DNA from 2 places in the Pseudaminobacter sp. Soil_N_29 genome. Region 1 is predicted to be linked to the other one. Evidence: predicted binding sites of a transcription regulator. Region 1 holds the regulator's gene; the other holds the start of a gene.
What was found. The regulator LexA, encoded in region 1, represses DNA repair genes until DNA is damaged. The targets are predictions, from matches to a motif close to TGTTCNNNNTGTGTTCNG.
Positions count from the first base shown of each region.

Region 2: a site for LexA is predicted at 2,166-2,183, ahead of AC3A4H_RS02605 (PA0069 family radical SAM protein). Genes of this name have one in related genera too.

Region 1 is NZ_JBDGLC010000002.1:65,881-70,229, forward strand. It holds gene moaC (cyclic pyranopterin monophosphate synthase MoaC) at 1-176, shown strand, start outside; gene AC3A4H_RS06345 (molybdopterin molybdotransferase MoeA) at 179-1,384, shown strand; gene lexA (transcriptional repressor LexA) at 1,674-2,393, shown strand; gene AC3A4H_RS06355 (ComEC/Rec2 family competence protein) at 2,429-4,349, opposite strand, start outside.
Region 2 is NZ_JBDGLC010000001.1:548,346-552,694, forward strand. It holds gene AC3A4H_RS02585 (hypothetical protein) at 1-86, shown strand, start outside; gene AC3A4H_RS02590 (4-(cytidine 5'-diphospho)-2-C-methyl-D-erythritol kinase) at 97-954, shown strand; gene moaB (molybdenum cofactor biosynthesis protein B) at 959-1,507, shown strand; gene AC3A4H_RS02600 (glycosyltransferase) at 1,517-2,023, opposite strand; gene AC3A4H_RS02605 (PA0069 family radical SAM protein) at 2,249-3,403, shown strand; gene rnhB (ribonuclease HII) at 3,548-4,246, shown strand.

The DNA of each region.
Region 1 (4,349 bases):
TGGCTCGGGTGACCGGCAAGACGGGCGTCGAAATGGAAGCGTTGACCGCCGCCTCGGTGGCCTGCCTGACCATCTACGACATGGCCAAGGCGGTGGACCGCGGCATGGTGATTTCCGGCATCAGGCTTTTGGAGAAATCCGGCGGAAAATCCGGCGACTACCGGGCGGATAGCTGACGATGTCGCTGCTGCCGGTGAAGGACGCGCTCGAGCGGCTTCTGCAAGGGGCGGTTGCCTGCGAGCCCGAAGCCGTGCCGCTGGCGGAGGCTGCGGGCCGCATACTTGCCGAAGACGTGCGCGCGCTGAGAACGCAGCCTCCTTTCGATGCGGCGGCCATGGACGGCTACGCGGTGCGCGCCCAGGACGTGGAGACAGTGCCCGTCACGCTCCAGATCATCGGCGAGGCCCCGGCTGGCCGGCGATTCAACGGCCCGATCGGACCCGACCAGGCGGTGCGCATCTTCACCGGTGCGCCGGTGCCGGAGGGCGCCGACACCATCGTGATCCAGGAAAACGCGCGTAAGCTGGGCCAGGACACGGTCGAAGTTCTGGAAACCGTAGCCGCAGGGCGGCACATCCGCCGCAAGGGACTGGATTTCGTCACCGGCGACCTGCTCCTGGAAAAGGGCCGCGAGCTGGATGCCGGCGCGCTTTCGCTGGTGGCGTCGGCAAACCACCCTCGCCTCGACGTCGTGAAACGGCCACTGCTCGCCATCATCGCCACCGGCGACGAACTGCTGCCGCCTGGCAGCGAGCTTGGGCCCGACCAGATCGTGGCATCCAACGCCTTCGGCGTGGCGGCAATCGCCACTTCCGTGGGCGCGCGGGTGCTCGATCTGGGCATCGTCCCCGACAGCCGCCCGGCAATCGCCGCGCGCATCAGGCAGGCGCTGGACCACGGCGCCGATGTGGTGGTCATGCTTGGCGGGGCTTCCGTGGGCGACCACGACCTTACCCATGAGGCGCTGGCGAGCGAGGGCATGGTGCTGGACTTCTGGAAGATTGCCATGCGCCCCGGCAAGCCGCTGATGTTCGGCCGCCGCGGCCGCACGCGCTTCCTGGGGCTGCCCGGCAATCCCGTCGCCAGCCTTGTGTGCTCGCATCTGTTCCTGAAGCCGCTTCTGTCGCGACTTGCCGGCCGTTCCTACGAGCCCGATCTGCGCCAGGCCGTTCTCGGCAAGCCGATGGCGGCGAACGGCCGCCGGCAGGACTTTGTGCGGGCGGTGTTGCGAGAAGGGCATGACGGCCCGGTGGCGACGCCCTTCGAAGTGCAGGATTCGTCCATGCTGAGGACATTCGCGGAAGCCAATGCGCTGATCATTCGCGATCCCTTCGCCCCGGCAGCGCCGGCCGGCGCCCCTTGCACGATTCTGAAGCTACGCTGACTGCGCGCGGCTTCCCACGGTCTACACCGCAATGGATGCCGCCCTCCGGAAGCCGGTCGCGGCGCGATTGAGGCTTGGTGCGCAAAAGGCGGAAATTGCGCGGAACCAACCTCTTGCGCCGCTTTGCTGCAGCAAGGTGGCAAAGGTGGAGCGGAGCACGCCAATATCTCAGCCGGCAACCGATTTGCGCGTCTTCATGGAAATTTAAACAGTTGCAGAACACAACTGGAACAGATAGTGTTTGTTCTGGTTTTGTTTTGGGGGTCGATTCTCCCCGGGGGGGCTGGCCATGCTGACGCGCAAACAACACGAGTTGCTTCTCTTCATTCACGAGCGGCTGAAGGAATCCGGCATACCGCCTTCCTTTGACGAAATGAAGGACGCGCTGGACCTTGCTTCCAAATCCGGCATCCACCGGCTGATCACCGCACTGGAAGAGCGCGGCTTTATTCGCCGGCTGCCCAACCGGGCGCGCGCGCTTGAAGTGCTGCGCCTGCCCGATTCCATTGCCCCCGGCCTCACGCCTCGCACCAGGTTCTCGCCCAGTGTGATTGAAGGTAGCCTCGGCCGCCGCGCCGCCCCGGAGCCGGCTCGCGCGCCTCTGGCCAGCAACGACGAATCCGGGACGGCGATCTCGATCCCGGTTATGGGCCGCATTGCCGCCGGCGTGCCCATCGACGCAATCCAGCACAAGACCCATTCCATCACGGTGCCGCCAGAGATGATTTCCGGTGGCGAGCACTATGCGCTCGAGGTCAAGGGCGACTCCATGATCGAGGCCGGCATTTTCGATGGCGATACGGTCATCATCCGCAACGCCAATACGGCCAATCCCGGCGAGATCGTGGTGGCACTGGTGGACGACGAGGAAGCGACCTTGAAGCGCTTCCGTCGCAAGGGGGCCTCGATCGCGCTCGAGGCTGCGAACCCGGCTTATGAGACGCGCATTTTCGGGCCCGACCGGGTGAAGGTGCAGGGCAGGCTGGTTGGGCTGATTCGGCGCTATTGAACCGGGCGGAGTGTCGGGTGAGCAAGGAGCTCAACTCAGTCTTCGGAGGCGCGCGGTCGTTGTATTTGTGCGTCCTGGGATGACCCACGCGCTTCGGCTGACTGGGTCTCCGACTTTTTGACGTAGGGCGCCAAACCTCGCGCCTCGCGCGAAAACTGGCGATGGGCATGCCACGGCCGATAGGGCTCGCCCACCGCGTAGTGGACTTCCGCGCTTTCGCTGCCCACCTCGCCGCTACCAAGATAGACGACGGCACTGCCGAGTTTCGCCAGATCGCGCTTGGTGAGGACCAGCGCCCCCTCACGCCGACAGATGTTTTTGGCGGTGGCGTCGTCGACGACAATCACGGCGGCATATTCGCAGGCGGGACGCGCGATTGCCGGGTTTGCCGCGTGAACTACAATCGCGCCGGAGGGATGCACGGCAACGCAGAGGCTGTCGTGGCAGTCGAAGCCCGAGCTTGGCGCTTCATCTTGCCCCGTTTCGGCTTTTGGTAGCGCCGGCGGCTGCGTTCGGATTTTCGGCGGCGCAATGCCCTCGCCTTCGACTTCCGCGCCTGAAATTTCGCGATCCGTAACTGCAGCCTGGCTGCTCAGCTTCTGCGCAGTGCGCGACCTTCCCTTGCCGGCGCTTCTCTTCGAAGTGGTGTCGACTGGGCCAACGAGTTCCTCGCTACGTACTGCCCGTTTCCAGTTTTCAACGGTAAAAGCGTTCGGCCTTGTCCTGTTGACGGCGAGTTTTCCACCGCCAAGCGGCACGGCCACGAGCCGTCCGTCTTCGGAAACGAAAACGTCGGGCGTGCGAACATCGGTGAGCGTCAGCGCGCCGGCAAGTGCAGCCGGCACCGCGAGCAGCCGCAGCCAGGTCGAGGCCATGCAGGCAAACACCAGCGCGACTGTCAGCAGCACCAGCGACTGCGCCGAGATGAGCCCGACCGCGTCGATCGGGGAGCGCTCTGATATCCAGATCGACACTGCGATCATAAGCGACAGGCCCTTCCCCATCACGTAGAAAAACGGCGCGTCCAGCCCGATCGGCATTGCCAGCGAGCCGGCGACGGCGAACGGCATGACGAGTATAGAAACGCTGGGCATCACGGCCAGATTGGCAAGCAGGCTAAGCGGCGAGACACGCTGGAAGTGATAGACGCCGAAAGCAGTCGTCGCGACGCCCGCCACAACGGATGTGATGGCAAGCGCGCCCACGGCGCCGAAGGCCTTGGCAATTCCGCGCCCAATGAGCGATCTGGGCTGGGCCGGCGGCGCCCGCTTCTTCACATTCCGGCGTTCAGCCCATATCGCATAGGCGCTCACCAGCGCCGCGGTTGCCGCAAACGACATCTGGAAGCTTGGGCCCACCACCTCATGCGGTGATACGGCCATGATGACGAGCGCCGAGATGGCGAGATTGCGCGTGGTGAGCGCGCCGCGGTCAAAAAGCAGGGCTGTGAGCATCACCGCCAGCATAAGGAAGCTGCGCTGCGCCGCCACGTCGCCACCGGACAGGAACACATAGCCGGCAATTGCGGCGAGCGCTGCTCCGGCCGCGTATTTCTTGACCGGCCGCCTCGAGGCGAAGCCGGGAAAAGCCGCGAAAGCCACTCGCAGCGCGCTCATCACGGTGCCGGCCACCAGCGCCATGTGCAGGCCTGAAATCGAGATGATGTGGTAGATGCCGGTCCGGCGCATCGCCTCGTTGATGTCTTCCGGAATGCCGGCGCGAATGCCCACCACCAGGGCGGCGGCGATTTCGCCCTCAGGGCCGCCTATGTGGCCGCGAATGCGCGCGGCGATGGCGTTGCGGACATTTTCCAGGCTGTTGGAAAGCCTGGTCCGCAACAACGGCTGCGGCGCGCCTTCGACCAGATCGGGACCGCGCAGGAAAAAGCCGCTGGCGCCGATGCCGTCGAAATAGCTGGTAAAGGAAAAGTCGTAGCTGTCCGGCCGGACCGGCCCG
Region 2 (4,349 bases), on a different contig from region 1:
GCACCGAGCGCGAGGCCGCCAACGGCACCATGGGCACGCTGGTGAAGGATCCCAAGACCGGCGAATACCGGCTGGCCAAGGACTGACCGGAACGCCGTGCATTCTCCCGCTCCCGCCGAACATGCCCCGGCGAAGATAAATCTCGCGCTGCATGTCACCGGCCGGCGGGCCGATGGCTATCACCTGCTTGAAAGCCTGGCCGTCTTTACCGAATTCGGCGACCGCCTGACCTTAGGCCCGGCCACGGAGGACTCTTTCTCCGTCACCGGCCCCTTCGCCCCGCAGGTCCCGCGGGACGCCGGCAATCTCGTCATCCGCGCCCGAGATACGCTGCGCGCGCTTTCCCCAGCCACGGCCGCACCGGTGGCGATTTCCCTCGAAAAGAACCTGCCTGTCGCCTCCGGCGTCGGCGGCGGTTCCAGCGATGCCGCGGCCGCCTTGCGCGCGCTGGCGCGCTATTGGGGCATCGACGCTGATCTTGCCGCGCTCGGCCTGAAGCTCGGCGCCGACGTGCCCATGTGCCTCGCCGCCCGGCCGCTGGTGGCACGCGGCATCGGCGAGCATCTGGAAGCTCTGGCCGGCCTTCCGCCTCTGCCGCTGGTGCTGGTCAATCCCGGGATCGGCATCTCCACGCCCGATGTTTTCCGGGCGCTGGCGAGCCGCGAGAACCCGCCCCTCCCGCCCCTGCCCGGCCGCCTTGACCTCGCATCGGTGCTGGAATGGCTGCGCACCACGCGCAACGACCTGGAAAGCCCCGCCAAAACCCTTGCGCCCGCCATCGGCGAAGCGCTTGATGCGCTTGGCAGCGCCGGTGCATGCTTTGCCCGCATGTCCGGCTCGGGCGCGACCTGCTTCGGCCTGTTCGAGACTGACGCTGCCGCCGCCCACGCGGCCGAGGCGATCCGCGCCGGCCGTCCCGGCTGGTTCGTCGCAGCAACCACGAGCATGAGGTGAGAGAATGGCCGACGAGACGCGCCCCTTCATTCCGGTCCGCATCGCCGTGCTTACGGTTTCCGACAGCCGCACGCTCGCCGACGACCGTTCCGGCCAGACGCTGGCCGATCGCATTACGGAGGCCGGCCATGTGCTTGCCGCGCGCGAAATCGTCCACGACGACAAGGAAGAAATCCGCGAGCGGGTGCTGAAGTGGTCACGCGACGAAAACATTGACGTGGTCATCACCACCGGCGGCACCGGCTTCACCGGCCGCGACGTCACGCCGGAAGCGCTGGAGCCGATCTTCGAAAAGCGCATGGACGGCTTTTCGGAAGTGTTCCACCGCATTTCCTACGATAAGATCGGCACTTCCACAGTGCAGTCGCGCGCCACTGGCGGCGTGGTCAATGCCACCTTCGTCTTCGTGCTTCCGGGCTCGCCCGGCGCCTGCAAGGACGCATGGGACGGCATACTGAGGCCCCAGCTCGACTACCGGCACATGCCCTGCAATTTCGTGGAGATCATGCCGCGCCTTGACGAACACCTGAAGCGCGGCGGCAAGTCGGCCTGATCCGGCCGTTCAAACCGGCATCGCCACGCGGATCTCTGCCCGCAACCGCTTCGTGGCCAGGCCGCGCGCCAACGCCTCGGCTGTCGTGGCTCTGCGCGAGAGCGGAAGCGCCTGCGCCTTGCGGATCAGCAGCCCGTCGGTCAGCGCGCGTTCGCGCGCAAACAGTTTTCTGAACAGGGGCAACCTGTCGGCGGGGGAGCGCGCGAACCGCGCCGGCATCGCCATCATTTCCATGTGATGCTCGACCGCTTCGGTCCATCCGTCCATCAACCGCGCGCCGGGCTCCAGCAGCAGCAGCCAGTCGCTTTTTGCCTGCACGATGCCGGCGGCGATGCCGCCTTCGGCGAGAAAATGACAGCCGGTCTGCTCCGCCACCTGCCGCGTGTGATCGGTTGACCCAAGGTCGCAGACGATCACCTCGCGCACCATACCCGCCACGGCCGCGCCGACCAGCGACGACAGCGTGCGCGCCAGCGCTTCCTCATTGTTCCTGGTTTCGATCAGGACGCTCAGCATCGCCCTCGCCTATCCCAAACAGAACTCAATTGCCATCCCGTTCGCCTCGGGCGCGAATGATTGCCAGCCAGCCGCCCCACACCCGTCATCCTGAGCGTGTCGAAGCAAACGGGAGCAAGCGCAGCACACCTCGCGTTCAAAAAGTTCTTGCTTTGTTCCGTTTCCGGTAATAGGAATAATTTCATGAACGGCAAGAGTCGCCGAACACCTCTGGAGACGAGCGGAATGGAACCGATCGCGCGCGCTGACGCTGCGGCTTTCAGGGACGGAGGTTCCGCGATGGCCAATGCGGTGATCGAGGATAGCGGCATCCGCATCAACGCCGAGCGTCGACGCGGCCGCGCCGCCGGCATCAATCCAACCGGCCGCTTCGAACCGGTGACCCGCCACGTCTTCGACGACGGCTGGGACACCATCGAAGAATTGCCCCCGTTCAAGACCGAGGTGCAGACCGAACGGCCGCGCACCATCATCACCCGCAACAGCTCGCCCGACATTTCCTTCGACCGCTCGATAAATCCCTATCGCGGCTGCGAGCATGGCTGCGTCTACTGTTTCGCGCGGCCCACCCACAGCTATATGGGCATGTCGCCGGGGCTTGATTTCGAGTCGAAGCTGTTCGCCAAGCCCGATGCGGCGAAGCTTCTCGACAAGGAACTGTCGAAGCCTGGCTATCAGCCGCGCACCATCGCCATCGGCACCAATACCGATCCCTACCAGCCGATCGAGAAGCAATGGCGCATCATGCGCGAAATACTGGAGGTTCTCGAGGCGCGCAAGCATCCGGTTGGCATCGTCACCAAGTCGGCGCTGGTGGTTCGCGACATCGATATCCTGTCGCGCATGGCCGAGCAGGGTCTCGCCAAGGTGGCGCTTTCGGTGACGACGCTCGACCGCGTGATCGCCCGTACCATGGAGCCGCGCGCAGCCACCCCTACCCGCAGGCTGGAAGCGATCCGCCAACTCAGCGATGCCGGCATTCCGGTCGGCGTCATGGTGGCGCCGATCGTTCCGGGCCTCACCGACCCGGAGATCGAACGCATTCTCGATTCGGCATATGCGGCCGGGGCGCGCGAAGCTGGCTATGTCATCCTGCGCCTTCCGCTGGAAGTCAGCCCGATTTTCAAGGACTGGCTGCTGCGGCACTATCCCGACCGCTATCGCCACGTCATGTCGCTGATCCGTTCGATGCGTGACGGCAAGGATTACGACGCCGAATGGGGCAAGCGCATGAAGGGCACCGGCCCTTATGCCTGGCAGATCGGGCGGCGCTTCGAGATCACCGCGCGCAGGCTCGGCCTGAACCTTCGGAAGACCCAGCTCCGGACCGACCTCTTTGTGGCCGGAGAAAAGCAATACGAGCAGCTCATGCTGTTCTGACGACGCCCGCGGGCCGCGGCAGCGGCCTTTCCGGCAGTGCATCCCGTTCGGCCTGCCCAACTGCCGACGGTGTCCTTCCCGGCTTCCGCCCCGAACCCGGAAGGACTTGCGGAGAATCGGGCCGGATGCGAGCATCGCCGCACCATGGCTCGCCAGCGTCCCGATTCTCCGCCCCTCTTCGAAATCGTCGATCGTCCCGATTTCTCCGTCGAAAGTCGCGCCATCGCGCGCGGCCAATGGCCTGTGGCCGGGCTGGACGAGGCCGGACGCGGGCCGCTTGCCGGTCCGGTCGTGGCGGCCGCCGTGGTGCTCGATCCGGCGCGCATTCCCGACGGCCTCGACGATTCCAAGCGCCTTACCCTCGCCCAGCGCGAGGAGCTGTTTTCGACAATTCTTGCCACGTCGCTCGGGGTTTCCATGGCCTCGGTCTGTGCTGAAAGCATCGACAGCAGCAACATTCTCAAGGCGAGCCTCGAGGCAATGCGCCGCGCTCTATGCGGCCTGCCGCTGGCGCCAAAACTCGCGCTGGCAGACGGTCGCGACGTGCCGCCAGGCCTCCCCTGTCCCGCCGAGGCGCTGGTCAAGGGCGATCGCCGCTCCCAGTCCATCGCCGCCGCCTCCATCGTCGCCAAGGTCATGCGCGACCGCATGATGACCGGCTGCGGCTTGATGGATGCTCGCTATGGCTTCGAAGTCCACATGGGCTACGCCACGGTGCGCCACCGCACCGCGATCACCGCCCATGGCGCGGTCGCCCGCTGGCATCGCATCTCCTTCGCGCCGTTCCGTGTGCAAGGCGATGAAGCGATGGTCGCCGACCTCGAAGACGCCTCGGCTTTCTGACACTCGCCCAACATTTACCCGCGCCGCGCCGTGGCTTCACGCCGCGCGAAATCGGTTCCAATAAAAAAGCCGCCGGTGGTGCCGGCGGCTTCAGAAAGCTTAT